DNA from 2 places in the Janthinobacterium sp. NFX145 genome. Region 1 is predicted to be linked to the other one. Evidence: riboswitches for the same ligand, from Rfam matches in the RefSeq annotation. Region 1 holds a riboswitch; the other holds the start of a gene.
The links. A riboswitch is a leader RNA that binds a small molecule or an ion and turns the genes downstream of it on or off. The one in region 1 is predicted to bind thiamine pyrophosphate.
Positions count from the first base shown of each region.

Region 1 (7,774 bases):
CGTATTCAGCATCACTTTGAGCTGATGCCGCATTGCGAGCTCTGCCGTTTCACTGGCGGATACATCAAAGATGCGACGGCCTTCTGGGGCTGGTCCATGCCTCAGGGACATGACGAGCATTGCGCCGGGCTTGAGTAATATGCTGATATTGCCCATCGCCTCCATTCTTTCTTCCGCTGCCAGATGCATCCAGACGGCCGCGACGACAATCAGGTCATACCTGGTTTGGCGCGCGCCTATCGCAGACAGGGCGGGCAGGCTATCGTTCACCCATTCGATGTTGGCCGGGGCGTGCGCCTTCATGCCCGCTGCGCGGAATGCGGCAACGGGCTCAAGCGCGACCACTGTGTGCCCCAGGCTTGCCAGGCACGCCGCGTCGCCGCCTGTCCCGGCGCCGATGTCGAGCACGCTGCTTGCTCGCGTCGGCAAGAGATGAGCAACGGGGCGGTATTTCTCCAGGAAGGCAACGCTGTCGTATCGGGCGATGAGCTGCCCTGCATTGTCTGCATAGCCTTCGGTGCCCGGGACAGTGGATGGTTCCATGGGATGTTGCATGATCAGCCGGCGCATCTGGCGATGGCCGTCATTGCTGTTCTCCCGCTTGCTGATGCGCCTGCCGCAACGCCTCCACCGGCAACTGGAAAAAGCGCGGCACCATCGCGGGCGATAAATCGTCGCCGCCGTCCGCCATGGCCAGGCGGCCGCTCAGCAGCAGCATCACGTAGCCGTGGCCCAGCGACCAGCCGGCGCTGGCGGCGGCCTTGTCCCAGCGCGCATCGAGGCCTGCTTCGCGCACGGCCGCGCCTGCCGTCTGCAGCACGTACTGGAAGCACGCCTGCGCCGCTTCCAGCAGGGCGGGGAACTGGCGCACGTCCTGGTGCTCGAACATCAGCCTGTAGTGGGCCGGTGCGGCCAGGGCGAATTCGATGTATTGCTGGCCCAGCAGCTGAAAACGCTGTTCGGAGGGCAGGCTGCCCTGCGGCGGCAGTTCTGCTTCCCACTTGGCGATCAGGCTGGCGAAACCGGCTGCCGCCACGTCGGCCAGCAAGGCTTCCTTGCTGGGGAAGTGGCGGTACACGGCGGCGATCGACACGCCCACCGTGCGCGCCAGTTCACGCAGCGAGAGGGTGGCGTCGTGCTGCTGCGCCAGTTGCGCGATGGTGGCGGCGACCAGGGTGTCGCGCAAGTTGCCGTGATGGTAAGTACTTGGACTTGTCATTCTATGTTATCGCTGTTCACATTGTCGTGTATGATGCTCATGTTATCACTGAACACATGGAGAGCATATGCAAGAGATGAACAACGCTGTACGCGCCGTGGCCTTGCCGCCCGGCGCCAGCATCGCCCCCTTGTACCCGGGCAGCCACCTGGCCGACGCGTATGCCGTCGACCTGCCGACCGCGCAGGCGCGCCAGATGGACATGGAAAGCCTGGCGCGCATCCTGCTGGGCAGCCAGCCGGGCTGGGCGCGCAAGCTGATGGTGGTGCGCGACGCCATCGTGGCGCGCTTCGGCATCCGTACGGCCAGGCAGATGGAAGCGCGGCCAGGCAAGCGCATCGGCATCTTCCGCATCTTTGCCGTCAGCGACGATGAAATCATCGTGGGCGAGGATGACAGCCACCTGGACTTCCGCCTGTCGGTGCTGCGCCACCGCGACGCGGGGCCGCATGGCAGCATCACCATGTCCAGCGTCGTGCATTGCCATAATGCGGTGGGGCGCGCCTACATCCTGGTGATCCGGCCTTTCCACAAGCTGATCGTGCAGCGTTCGCTGGCGCGCGCCGTCAAGGGCGGCTTCGCCTAAGCGCACTGAGCAGGCAATCTTGCTTATTCAGGGCTGGTATTGCATACTGCACCACCAGCCTCATCACGATTCCCATGAACGATACGCTTCTCCTGCTGGGTTTTGCCACCACGCCGCTTGAACTGATTTCCTTTGTCCTGGCATTGACAACCGTTGCGCTGAACATCCGCCAGAATCACTGGGCGTGGCTGTTCGCCATCATTTCCTCGGCCGCCTACGGTTTTGTGTTTTTCGAGTCGCGCCTGTATGGCGACATGGCCTTGCAACTGCTGTTCATCAGCGTCTCGTTCTGGGGCTGGTACCAGTGGCTGCATCCGGCCAGCGGCGGCAAGACCTTGCCCGTCACGCGCCTCGATGGCCGCGGCTGGATGGCCTGCGCCATGGGCTGGCTGGTCGGCTTTCTGCTGATCGCCTGGCTGCTGACGACGACGGACACGGACGTGCCCCATGCGGACGGTTTCCTCACGGCAGGCAGCCTGGTGGGGCAATTCCTGCTGTCGCGCAAGAAGCTGGAAAACTGGATCGCCTGGATCATCGTCGACGTGCTGTACGTGTGGCTGTACCTGCACAAGGGCCTGACCCTGACGGCCGTGCTGTATGCCTTCTTTGTCGTGATGGCCATCATTGGCTTGCTGGCGTGGAGAAAGTCGGCACCGGCCGCGCCGAGCGCGATGGTCCTCAAGTGATGGGCCACTGCGTGCGCGTCGCCATCCTGGGCGCGGAATCGTCGGGCAAGTCGACCCTGGCGGCCGCCCTGGCCGAACGCCACGGCAGCGTCTGGGTGCCCGAGTATTTGCGCGAATTTGTCGAGACCGAGGGCAGGGTGCCCGTCGCGGCTGACCAGTTTGGCATTGCGCGAACGCAAGTCGAACGCGAAGCGGCAGCCACTGCGCAAGCGCATAATTTCCTGTTTTGCGACACGACGCCCTTGATGACGGTAGTCTACAGCCGCCATTATTTCCATGGCGCCGATGCGCCGCTGGCGGCGCTGGCCGATGCCACGCAGTACGATCTGACACTGGTGACGGCGCCCGACAGCCCGTGGGTGGCCGATGGCTTGCAGCGCGAGTCGGAAGCCGTGCGCCAGCTGATCTACCGCTACCTGCTCGACGAGCTCGACGCGCGCGGCATCGCCTACCACGTGCTGCACGACAGCCTGGATGCGCGCCTGGAACAGGCAACGCCTTTGCTGCAGCAGGCGCTAGCTGCAGCGCCTGCCATTTCCTTCAATTAAAAGTCGAACTGCGCCGAGACCTTGAATGTGCGGCTGGCGCCCGGATACAGATAGCCGTCCGATTCCGGCGTCACGTCGCGCCAGTAGAACTTGTCGGCCACGTTGTTGACGCTGGCGCGCAGCACGGCGCGCGTGCCGGCGATGCGCGTGGCGTACGCGGCGCCCAGGTTGAACACGTTGTACGACGGCACGAAGGTCGTGTTGCTGTACTCAAACGCTTTCTTGCCCGCATATTCCCAGCTGCCATTCACGCTCAAGCCCGCCACCTGTTGCACGGCGTAGTCCGCATGCACGGCTGCCTTGAAGGCCGGCACGTTGGGCACGCGCTTGCCATCGAGGTCCGCATTGCCCGTGCCTGACTGCTGGCTGTTCAGGGCCGTCACGGACGCGCCCAGGCTCAGGCTGGACGATGCCTTGCCCTGGGCCGACAATTCCAGGCCACGGTGCTGGGCCTGGCCTTCGCGCACGAAGTTGTAGCTGGTCTTGCTGCTGTCGACGTACTGGTTGAATTCCAGGCCCTTGCGGATCTGGAACAGGCTGGCCGCCACCATGAAGTCCGGCGTCACATCCATTTTCACGCCGAGTTCGATCTGCTTCGAACGGCTGGGCGACAATTCCACGTTGGCGTTCTCCGCCTTGCGGTCGGCCGTGCCGCCATGTTCCATGCCCTGCGAATAGGCCGCATACACGGACAGATTGTCGAGCGGGGTGTAGACGAGCGAGACGTTCGGCAGCAGGAAATCGTGCTTGGCGCGGATTTCCGTGTCGGCTTTCAGCACATACTGGTAGCCGTCGACATTGATATGGCGCAATCCGCCATGCAGCTTCCAGTTTTGGGCCAGGCTGACGATATCCTGCACGAAGACGGAGTTTTCCGTATCCTTGCGCACCAGGCGCACGGGGCCTTGCACACCGGTCGACATATCGACGATCTGCGGGCGGTAGATATTGCTCACGCCAGCCCAGTCGTACACGTACAGGCCGGCGCGGTCCTTGCGGCGGAAGGTCGAGACGCCGGCCGTGAATTCATGGCGCAGCGAGCCGGTGGCGAATTTGCCCTGGATCATGGCTTGCGCGCTCAGCGGCTTTTTCGTCTCGCCCAGGCTGCGGTAGTCATACACGTCGTAGTCGCCATTGCCGCAGAAGCCCGGGTACAGGTCTTGCGCGCTGCAGCCGTACGGGAAGGCCGTGTAGTCGTCGCGCTTGAACGAGTGCTGGTTGGCCGACACGGTGGCGTGCCAGTCCTCATTGAAGGCGTACTGGAAGCGCAGGCCCAGGTTGCTGGTGACGGTTTCCACCGGGTGCGTCCACGGTTGCTTGTTGAGCATGGCGTCGGCGCTGATGCCAGTTGGCAAAGTTGTATTGTTCAGCAGCTGGAAGCCGGGCGCCGTCGCCTGCGCCTTGTCCTGGTAGTCGGCATCGAGTTGCAGCAGGGCCTGCGACGAAATCTGCCAGTCGAAGGCGCCGGAAATGAATTTACGGTTGCCGTCCGCGCCCTTGATGTAGGAGCGCAGGCGTTCGGCCGCCACGTTGACCCGGTAGCCGAAGCGCGTGTCTTCCAGGCGTCCGCCCAGGTCGACGGCGCCGTACAGGGTACCCCGTTCGCGCGTTTCCACGGTGACGGTGCGCAATGGCGCGGCGGTCGGGCGTTTGACGATGAAGTCGATCACGCCGCCCGGCGCGGCCACGCCTGCCTGCAAGCCGGCCAGGCCTTTCAGTACTTCGATGCGTTCCTTGTTTTCCAGCGGAATTTGCGTGTCGCCGGGAATGGCCACGCCTTCCTTGCGGTAGCTGGAATTGTTGTCGAGCTTGAAGCCGCGGATGGAAAACTGTTCCGCATAGCCGACGGCGTTGTAGGCGTCATTGATGCTGGTGTCGAGCTTGACGGCATCGCTCAGATTGCGAATTTGCAAGTCCTGCATGTCTTTTTGCGAAATGACGGTGACGGACGCCGGCGTCTGCAGCAGCGGCGCGTCGGAAAAACCGCCGACGGAGGCGCGCCTGGCGGCCGGCGCCTTGCTGGCCGTGACGACGACTTCGGCCATGCTTTGCGCCTGCGGGTCGACGGCTTCGGCGGTGTCATTCGCGGCCAGGGCGGGCGTGGCAAACGCATGCAGGATCGCCAGGGTCAAAACAGAAACGGATAAATTCGGTGTGGACATAGATTGCTCGTGGTTCAAGCCGACTCGGTAAAGAGCACGGCAGGCTGCTTGTTCGGCTGGCGCCAACGCAGGAGCTATCAAAGGAGGGAGGTACTTTGCGCTTTCCTTCGCTGGCATTATCCAGATCAGGTACGAAGGGTATCTCTCACCCGGATGACTGCTCCAGGACCCCTAGCGAAATGACAGCTTAGCATGAACCACGGCCAGCTGTCCCACCCGGCTGACCGTTTTACAACAGTGTGTATGGAATCTACAGGCTCAGTTCCAGCACCTTGCGGCTGACGGCGGGCGTCACTTCACGCTGTTCGCCCAGCGCCGTCATGCCGTGCGCGTCGAGGGCGGAGACGACGGCGTCCACGCTGGCATGGTTCAGGCCGTAGTCGGCCAGGCGCGTCTTGACGCCCATGTGGCGGAAGAAAAATTCCGTACGCGCGATGGCGGCCTCGATGCGGCCATCCTCGTCGCCGCCGTCGAGGCCCCACACGCGGGCCGCATATTGCAGCAGCTTGGCGCGCTTGGCTTGCTTGCGCACGCGCAGCATGCTGGGCAGGATAATGGCCAGGGTCTGCGCATGGTCGAGCTCGTACAAGGCCGTCAATTCGTGGCCGATGGCGTGCGTAGACCAGTCCTGCGGCACGCCCACGCCGATCAGGCCGTTCAAGGCCAGGGTGGCGCTCCACATCACGTTGGCGCGCACGTCGTAGTCGTCCGGGTGCGACAGCGCCTTCGGGCCTTCCTCGATCAGGGTCAATAAAATGCCTTCGGCAAAGCGGTCTTGCACGGACGCGTTCACAGGGTAAGTCAGGTATTGCTCCATCACATGCGCAAACGCATCGACGACGCCATTGCCCACCTGGCGCAGCGGTAATGTAAAGGTCTTCGACGGATCCAGCACGGAGAATTTCGGATACACCTTGCGGCTCATGAACGAGCGCTTTTCCTGCGTCGCCTTGCGCGTGATCACGGCCGAACCATTCATTTCGGACCCCGTGGCCGGTAACGTCAATACGGTGCCGAAGGGCAGGGCGGCCTCGACGATCTTGCCGCCCTTGGCCAGGATGTCCCACGCCTCGCCTTCGTGCAGGGCGGCCGCGGCGATGAATTTGGTGCCATCGACCACGGAGCCGCCGCCGACGGCCAGCAGGAAATCGATGCGCTCGCTTTTCACCATGGACACGGCCTGCATCAGGGTTTCATAGCTGGGATTGGGTTCGATGCCGGCAAATTCCAGCACCGTATGGCCGGCCAGCGCCGCCCTGACTTCATCGTAGACGCCATTTTGCCGGATGCTGCCGCCGCCATATGTCATGAGCACTCTGGCCTGCGGCGGGATCAGCGCCGTGATGGCGGCGATCTGGCCCTGGCCGAAAAGGATTTGCGTCGGATTGTAAAAGTCGAAATTGAACATGGGACTCCTGCCGCTGGGGTTTAGGCTGTTGCTGAGCCATGATTATGGCCGAACGGGTGGAAACGTGTCGTGGACGCTTGAGCTTTTCGTCCGCGCGGTGGAGAATGCAGCCGATGTCACCACTACGCGAAAAGGAATGCGCATGACCAACGTCCCACTGGAAGAATCCGGCTTGCCGGCCACCGCGCTCGACATGCACCGCGCCATCGGCGCCACCATCGCCGCGCTGCAGGCGCTGGACCTGAACAGCCAGCGCTTCGAGGCGTGCACGGACCCGGAACTGCGCCGCGTGCTCGCGCATGCGGGCGACACCAGCCGCAAGGAAGCGGCCATGCTGCTCGAATGGATGCGCCGCCGCGACGCGCGCCTGGACACGGCCATGAAGGAAGCGCTGTTCAAGGCGGGGCCAATTGTTGCCCAGTATCACTATGACGAGAAAATATTGTAACTATTGGTTTGTTGTCGTGGCGTACCATGCGCCACTTTCGTATCGCTTCGCGTAGACTGTGCCCCGAACACGATTTTGGGGGAGTTTGCAGAAATGAAATCATTACCATACCGAGAAGGCAGCTGGTTTGCCGTGCCCCTGCCGGGCGGCGGTTATGCCGTCGGCGTGGTGGCGCGCAGGGCGCCTGCCGGGCGCATCATGCTGGCGTATATGTTCGGGCCGAAGCGCGACTGCTTGCCCACGCTGGACGAGCTGGAAGGCTTGCGGCCGGAACAGGCCGTGCGCCGCCTGCGTACGGGCGACATGGCCCTGCTCAACGAGCGCTGGCCCCTGCTGGGCGACAGTCCCCACTGGAACCGTGACGACTGGCCCATGCCGGCCTTTATCCGCCGCAACGAATCCCTGCAGCGTGCCTGGCGTGCCAGTTATGCGGACGCCGACCCTGCCAAGCTGAATCGCGAGGAATCGATTCCCTTCGATACGCCGGGCATGGAAAGCGATTCCCTGTACGGCTACGGGGCGACGGAATTGCTGATGAATAAATTGCTGGCGCAGGAGCAGGCGTCGGCTTGAAAGCAGGGGGCGGCACATTTGCGCCGTCCCCGTTCGTTCCGGTTACGCCGCCGGCAAGCTGATCTGAAACGCCAGGCCGCCGCCTTCGCGGTTGCGCACCTGTAATTCAGCGCCATGGCGCAGCAGCACGCGGTCGACGATGGC
Region 1 is NZ_CP187360.1:1,979,880-1,987,653, forward strand. Features, by position in the region: gene ACPJXG_RS08810 (class I SAM-dependent methyltransferase) at 1-543, opposite strand, end outside; gene ACPJXG_RS08815 (TetR/AcrR family transcriptional regulator) at 584-1,219, opposite strand; gene ACPJXG_RS08820 (DUF2867 domain-containing protein) at 1,287-1,805, shown strand; gene pnuC (nicotinamide riboside transporter PnuC) at 1,880-2,491, shown strand; gene ACPJXG_RS08830 (AAA family ATPase) at 2,491-3,039, shown strand; gene ACPJXG_RS08835 (TonB-dependent siderophore receptor) at 3,036-5,201, opposite strand; TPP riboswitch at 5,287-5,384, opposite strand; gene ACPJXG_RS08840 (iron-containing alcohol dehydrogenase) at 5,452-6,609, opposite strand; gene ACPJXG_RS08845 (hypothetical protein) at 6,752-7,057, shown strand; gene ACPJXG_RS08850 (Imm26 family immunity protein) at 7,151-7,630, shown strand; gene ACPJXG_RS08855 (sensor histidine kinase) at 7,673-7,774, opposite strand, start outside.

Region 2 (7,774 bases), 2.9 Mb from region 1:
TTCGCGGCGGCTGGCTGACTCATGGGTGGGGGACCTCGGTAATGAATGATGCTCATATTATATGCCGATTACTGCCCCAAACCAGCCCTGCACGCCCATGCTCATGCCGCAAATAATTGATTGAATTGCTGCACCGCAATATCCACATCGTCCGCTTGATAGACGCTAGTGATGGCCGCCACCATGTCGGCGCCGCGCGCGGCCAGCGGCGCCGCGTTCTCCGGCGTCATGCCGCCGATCACCACGCAGGGCAAGGCGATCTCGCGCTTGGCTTGCAGCACGATATCCAATGGTGTCGTGAGCGGGTATTTTTTTACCAGCGACGGATAAAAGCCGCCGAAGGCGACGTAGCTGGCGCCGCCCGCCTCGGCCGTCCTTGCCAGGGCCAGGTCGCCATAGCACGAGGCGCCTACGATCTTGTCAGTGCCCAGGCGCGCGCGCACCTGCGCCACGGACGCATCCGTGCCGCCCACGTGCACGCCGTCCGCGTCGAGCTCTTCGCACAGCTCGATAAAATCATTGATGATAAAAGGCACGCCATATTTGCGGGCCAGCGCCAGCAAGGCGCCCGCCTGTTCGCGCCGCTGCTCCGCCTCGGCGCTCTTGTGGCGGTATTGCAGCAGGGCCACGCCTTCCTGCAAGGCTTGCTCGCTCACGTCGAGCAGGCGGTCGGTGTCGTCCCAGTTCGGGGTGACCAGATACAGTCCACGCATGATGTTTTCCTTATTGAATGAATCGTTGCGGCATGAGTTGACCTGGCGCAATCGCATACGCGCCGGCCAAGGCCGCATGGCAATAGCGTTGCGCCAGATCCAGCGCTTCGGGCAATGCCTGGCCCAATGCCAGGCGCGCCGCGATGGCGGACGCCAGAGTGCAGCCGCTGCCGTGAAATTCGCCGGGAAGACGGGGCCAGCGCCACTCGCGCTCCCTGCCCTCACCATCGACCCAGCGGTTGACGATCGTCTCGCCATCGCCATGGCCGCCCGTCACCAGCACGTTCCGACAGCCTTGCGTGCGCAGGTTTTCTGCGCCACCCAGGGCCAGCGCTTCCGGCCCGTTCGGTACGATGACGGTCGTCACCGGCAACAAGGGCGCCAGCGCCAGCACGGCGTCGTCCCGGCTGAGCACGTCGCCATGGCCGCTGGCCAGCACGGGGTCGAGCACCACGGGCAAATCGGGCCGCGCCTGCCGCATTTGCGCGATCAGCTGCGCAATGACGGCCGCATTCGCGGCGCTGCCGGGAATGCCGATCTTGACGGCATGAATCGCCATCTTGTCGATCAGCGCCAGCGCCTGCCGGCGCAATAGCTCCGGTGCCACCGCCTGCACGCCAAAAACCCTGTCGTTGTCCTGCACCGTCAAAGCCGTGATGACGGGCAAGGCATGCGCGCCCTGCGCGGCAATGGCCACGATATCGGCGGCGATGCCGGCGCCACCCGATGGGTCGGCGCCGGCAAACACGAGCACAGTGTGGCGCATCGGCATCATCACGCCAGGCGGCCCGCCATCGGCGACGATGGCGAGGCGGCAAATTTGCGCGGCATGCGGCCCGCCAGGAATGCTTCGCGCCCGGCCCGCACGGCCAGCTTCATCGCATGCGCCATGCGCACGGGGTCGCGCGCGCCGGCAATGGCTGTATTCATCAGCACGCCATCGCAACCGAGTTCCATGGCAATGGCCGCATCCGACGCCGTACCCACGCCGGCATCGACGAGCACGGGCACTTTCGCCTGGTCGATGATCAGCGACAAGTTCCACGGATTCAAAATGCCCATGCCCGAGCCGATCAGGGACGCGAGCGGCATGACGGCCACGCAGCCGATGTCTTCCAGAATCTTCGCCTGGATCGGGTCGTCGCTGCAGTAGACCATCACGTCAAAGCCATCCTTGACCAGCGCTTCGGCCGCAATCAAGGTTTCCGGCATATGCGGAAACAGGGTCTTTTCGTCACCCAGCACTTCGAGTTTCACCAGATTGCGCCCACCCAAGAGCTCGCGCGCCAGTTGCAGGGTGTAGACGGCGTCTTTCGCGTTGTAGCAGCCGGCCGTGTTCGGCAAAATCGTGTACTGGTCCGGTGGCACGACATCGAGCAGGCTGGGCGCGTTCGGGTCTTGCCCGATATTCACCCTGCGGATCGCCACCGTGATGATCTGCGCCTCGGCCGCATCCGTCGCTTCGCGCGTCTGCGGCAAATCCTTGTACTTGCCGCTACCGACCAGCAAGCGCGATTGATACTGTTTGCCTGCGATGGTCAGCAGGTCGTCGTTGTTATTATTACTTGTCATTGCTTTTTCCTTAGTCTAGCCGCCGCCGATGGCGCGTACGATCTCAACCTGGTCTTGCGTCTGCAAGACCTGTCCCGGCCACGCCTTGCGCGGCACGACGTTGCGGTTGACGGCCAGCGCCAGCGCCTGGTTTTCCAGCGACAGTGCGGCGATCAATTGATCGAGGGTTTGCCCCGGCGGCACCTTGTGCGGTGCGCCGTTGAGCGTGATGGATATCAATGCAGGCATCACGCTCTCCTTCAGACCTTGCGGTACAGCTCGGCGCCGTTCTTGATGAATTCGATGGCCTTGATTTCCATGCCCTGCTTGAGCGCCTTGTCTTCCGCGATGCCCATGCCGGCCGCGTATTCGCGCACTTCCTGCGTGATCTTCATCGAGCAGAAATGCGGGCCGCACATGGAGCAGAAATGCGCCACCTTGGCCGAATCCTTGGGTAGGGTTTCATCGTGGAATTCACGCGCCTTGTCCGGGTCCAGGCCGATATTGAACTGGTCATCCCAGCGAAATTCAAAGCGGGCTTTCGACAGGGCGTTGTCGCGGATTTGCGCGCCCGGATGGCCCTTCGCCAGATCGGCCGCGTGCGCCGCAATCTTGTAGGTGATGATGCCGTCTTTCACATCGGCCTTGTTGGGCAGGCCCAGGTGTTCCTTCGGCGTCACGTAGCACAGCATGGCCGTGCCATACCAGCCGATCATGGCCGCGCCGATGCCCGAGGTGATGTGGTCGTAGCCGGGTGCGATATCGGTCGTCAGCGGCCCCAGCGTATAGAACGGCGCTTCGCCGCACTGCTCCAGCTGCAAGTCCATGTTTTCCTTGATCAACTGCATAGGCACGTGGCCCGGCCCCTCGATCATTACCTGCACGTCGTGCTTCCACGCAACTTGCGTCAGCTCGCCCAGGGTTTTCAGTTCGCCCAGCTGCGCCTCGTCGTTGGCGTCATAGATGGAGCCGGGGCGCAAGCCGTCGCCCAGCGAAAACGACACGTCGTACGCCTTCATGATTTCGCAGATGTCTTCGAAATGCGTGTACAGGAACGATTCCTGGTGATGGGCCAGACACCATTTCGCCATGATGGAGCCGCCGCGCGAGACGATGCCCGTCAGGCGCTTGGCCGTCATCGGCACATAGCGCAGCAGCACGCCCGCGTGGATGGTGAAGTAATCGACGCCCTGCTCGGCCTGCTCGATCAGGGTGTCGCGGAAGATTTCCCAAGTTAAATCTTCGGCCTTGCCATTGACCTTTTCCAAGGCCTGGTAGATGGGCACGGTGCCGATCGGCACGGGGCTATTGCGCACGATCCATTCGCGCGTTTCGTGGATGTGCTTGCCGGTGGACAGGTCCATCACGTTGTCGCCGCCCCAGCGGATGGCCCAGGTCATCTTTTCCACTTCCTCGCCAATCGACGAGGTGACGGCGGAATTGCCGATATTCGCGTTGATTTTCACCAGGAAATTGCGGCCGATAATCATCGGCTCGACTTCCGGGTGATTGATGTTGGCGGGAATGATGGCGCGGCCGCGGGCGATTTCCTCGCGCACGAATTCAGGCGTGATGTCAAACGGAATGCTGGCGCCGAACGACTGGCCCGGATGCTGGCGGCCCATCAGGTCGGCCAGGCGCTCGCCCATGGGGCTGGAGGCTTTCAGCTCGCGCAAATATTCCTGGCGGCGCATGTTTTCGCGGATGGCGACGAATTCCATTTCCGGCGTAATAATACCGCGCCTCGCGTAATGCATTTGCGTCACGTTCTTGCCGGCAATGGCGCGGCGCGGCTTGCGGTGCAAGTTGAAACGCAGCTCGGCCAGTTTCGGGTCCGCCAGGCGGGCGATACCGTAATCGGAGGTCGGGCCGGACAATTCTTCCGTGTCGGCACGCTCCATGATCCACGGCAGGCGCGGCGTATCGAGGCCCGAGCGGATATCGATCTGCACGTCCGGGTCCGTGTACGGGCCGGAGGTGTCGTAGACGTAGATCGGCGGATTCTTTTCGCCGCCGAACGACGCTTCCGTGTCGGACTGGCTGATCTCGCGCATGGGCACGCGGATGTCGGGACGGCTGCCTTCAACATAGATCTTGCGCGAATTGGGCAGCGGCGCGATGGCGGCTTCGTCGACCGTGGCGGTGGCGGAGAGGAATTTCGGGTTGGCGTTCATTTTGGCTCCTTGGCTAGACTATTTTTAAGCCTGGAGCCAGCTAAGGAGGTTCGGAATTACGCACGCGGAAAAGCGGGGTGCGTTCATCCTAAAGCTTCCCTTCGCTGGCATTATCCAGATCAGGTTCGGAGGGTATTTCTCACCCGCGCTTGCACCGTGTTTCCACAGCGAAATGCAGGACCCCTAGCGTTTGCCGCCTTGCGGCAGCGAGCCAATTATACGCGGTTCACGCCGCGCGGCCAGATGATTTCTTGCAGGTGTCGTCTTTGTACATCGCCCTTACTTCTTCTTGCCCCAGCGCCAGCTGGTCGGTTCACCCTTCAGTTGGCAGATGAAAATGAGCGCGGCAACGATGGCCACTTCATAGACGATGTAGCCCACCAGCATGGTTTGCGGCGGGAACAGGAAGGCGCCGCAGGCGAACAGCGCCAGCGCGCTCAAAAAGACCAGCCAGCCTTGCCACGTGATGGGCAAGCCCCAGCCCCAGCCATAGGTCTTGGCGGGGAACCAGTATTGCGGTGGTAATTTATCAGCCATGATGCTTTCCTTGTGGATATGGATAGCAGCCAGTATAAATCAGGCAATGCGATGGCGCTCCGTGACATCGAGGCCGATGCCGCGGTAGCCGATGAAGCGGCTGCCATTGTCGAACATCGGCTCGCCGCTCACTTGCAGATACTGCGTGCTGCCGTCGAGGTTGGCGCGGCTGTAGATGAAATCGAGAAACGGTTCGCGCGCGGCAATTTTTGCGTCGAGTAAGGCGCGCTCGGTGGCATTCCAGCGCTGCGGCTCTTCCTCGCTGCCGATGCCCAGCATTTCAGCCACGGGGCCGGAAAAGCGCGTCAGGTTGCCCTGCGCATCCTGTTCCCAGTACCAGTCGGACGACAGTTCCGTGAAGCGCTGGAAGCGCGCTTCGCTTTCGCGCAACTCCGCCGTGCGCTCTTCCACCATCTGTTCCAGCGACTTGTTGTATTCGGCCAGCTTCTGGTACAGCAGGCGCACTTCCAGCATGTTGTGGATGCGCGTTTTTACTTCCACCAGGTCGAAGGGCTTGCTGACGAAGTCCTTGGCGCCCGCTTGCAGCGCGCGCAGCTTGTGGCCGGGCTGGGCAGTGATCACCAGCACGGGCAGATAGCTGCCCGCTTCGATGTCGCGCAAGCCTTCCATGACTTCAAAACCATCCATTTCGGGCATCTGCAAGTCGAGCAGGATCAGGTCGTAGCGGTGCTGCTGGTGCAGCGCCTGCACGGCTTGCGGGTCCATGGTGGACGTGATGCGCGTATAACCGGCATTGCGCAGCACCTGTTCCAGCAGCATGACATTGGCCTCCTGGTCATCGACGATGAGGATGCTGGCGTTCAGAATCTCGGTGGCTTGAAGCATGGCGGTATTCCTAAAAATAAATGCTGAATTAGCGTACTGCGTGAATGTCGTCGGCCAGGCCGTGCGCGGCCGCATGGTGCAGGGCCACGTCGAGCGCATCCATGAATTCGACGACCTTGATCGGCTTGGTCAGGTAGCGGAAGAAGCCCGCTTCCAGGCCTTTCTCGATGTCGCGCGGCACGGCGTTGGCAGACAGGGCCATCACGGGAATATGGCTCGTCAGCGGGTCGTCATGCAGGATGTGCAAGGCGCCAAAGCCGCTGATGCCGGGCAGGTTGATGTCCATCAGGATCACGTCCGGCTGATACGTGCGCGCCAGGTCGATGCCCAGGTGCGCATCGATGGCCGTGAGCAATTTCAAATCGCTGCGGCGGGCGATCAATTGCTCCACCAGCGCCAGATTGGCGGGATTGTCTTCCACGTACAGCAAGGTGCGCTGGCTTTCCTGCGGCACCTGCACCTGCGGCAGCGCGTCGCCATCGCCCAGCACCAGGGCCGGCGCGCTGCTGGCGGCCAGCTCGAACCAGAACGTGGTGCCCACGCCGACCGTGCTGTCGACGCCGATGGTGCCACCCATCAATTCGACCAGCTGCTTGGTGACGACGAGGCCGATGCCCGTGCCCTCTTCCGTGCTGTTTTCCTGTCCCAGGCGATTGAAGGGCTGGAACAGCTGGGCCACCTGGCCCGCATCGAGACCGGCGCCGCTGTCGCGCACGCTGACCCGCACCTTGCCGCCACGCTGGCTGCAGTCGACGGTGACGGCGCCGCCACTCTGGTTGTACTTGATGGCGTTCGACAGCAGGTTGACCATCACCTGTTTCACGCGCGTGCGGTCCGCATGCACGAAGTAAGCTTCGCCGCAGCGGGGGAATTGCATGCGGATGCCGCGCTTTTCCGCCTGCGGCGCGATCATCGCCTGGCAATCCTGCAACACGTCGAGCAAGGACATGGCTTCCTGCGACAAGGTGACCTTGCCCGATTCGATCATGGCCAGGTCGAGGATTTCATTGATCAAACGCAAGAGATACCAGCCGCCCTTGAGGATCTGTTCGATCGAGCGCTGCTGCGGCACGGTGGGTGGCGGCACATCGGACGCCATCAGCTGCGCAAAGCCCAGCACGGCATTGAGCGGCGTGCGCAATTCGTGGCTCATGCTCGACAGGAATTCGGACTTGGCGCGGTTGGCCTTTTCCGCCACCTGGCGCGCCTTCTTCAACTCCGCATTGTTGGTCTCGACCAGCGAACGGGTGTACGCCTGCTGCTCCTGCAGGCGCTGGTCCAGCAAGGCCTGTTCCGCCTCGACCTGCTTGCGCGCCGTGTTGTCCGTGCCGATCAGCAAGTAACCGATGACCTTGCTTTGCGCATCGCGCAAGGCCGTCACGGAGACGATGGCGGGGAAACGACTGCCATCCTTGCGGATATAGGTCAGTTCATAAATGTCTTCGATGCCGCGCGTGGCCTTGAACACGAGCGCTTCCACGCCGGGCGTGATGACCCTGTCGAGTTCGGCGCTGAGGGCAGCCGCGCGCGCGACGATTTCTTGCGCATCGGAAATGCCGGCCGGCGTCAGCCTGTCGACCACATCGCTCGCCGCATAGCCGAGCATGCGTTCGGCGCCCACGTTGAAAATCTGGATCACGCCCTGCGCATCGGTGGCGATGCACGAGAAATTGGCGCTGTTGAAAATCGCATCCTGCAAGGCGCCCGCCTTGAGCAGCTGGCGCGGCAGGCTGGCCGCCAGGGTGCGCCGGTACAGCGCCACGAGCAGCATCAGCAGCAAAAAGACCAGCGCGTCGATGACGCAGGCCGTTTCGAATGGCGCGCGCCAGGCCAGCAGGCCGATGGCCAGCAGCACGATGGCGCTGAACGAAAACGCCAGCGCCATGGGCCAGCGCGACGGCGCGCGCGGAGGAATGTTTTCAACAGATTGCATGAGGTAGCCTGGGCTGTGAC
Region 2 is NZ_CP187360.1:5,471,292-5,479,065, forward strand. Features, by position in the region: gene ACPJXG_RS24480 (ANTAR domain-containing response regulator) at 1-23, opposite strand, end outside; gene thiE (thiamine phosphate synthase) at 102-713, opposite strand; gene thiD (bifunctional hydroxymethylpyrimidine kinase/phosphomethylpyrimidine kinase) at 724-1,479, opposite strand; gene ACPJXG_RS24495 (thiazole synthase) at 1,488-2,285, opposite strand; gene thiS (sulfur carrier protein ThiS) at 2,301-2,504, opposite strand; gene thiC (phosphomethylpyrimidine synthase ThiC) at 2,525-4,438, opposite strand; TPP riboswitch at 4,518-4,633, opposite strand; gene ACPJXG_RS24510 (hypothetical protein) at 4,718-4,975, opposite strand; gene ACPJXG_RS24515 (response regulator) at 5,015-5,821, opposite strand; gene ACPJXG_RS24520 (ATP-binding protein) at 5,850-7,754, opposite strand.
Region 2: it holds a riboswitch for thiamine pyrophosphate, as region 1 does, so the genes downstream of both, thiC (phosphomethylpyrimidine synthase ThiC) here and ACPJXG_RS08835 (TonB-dependent siderophore receptor) in region 1, are expected to answer to the same signal.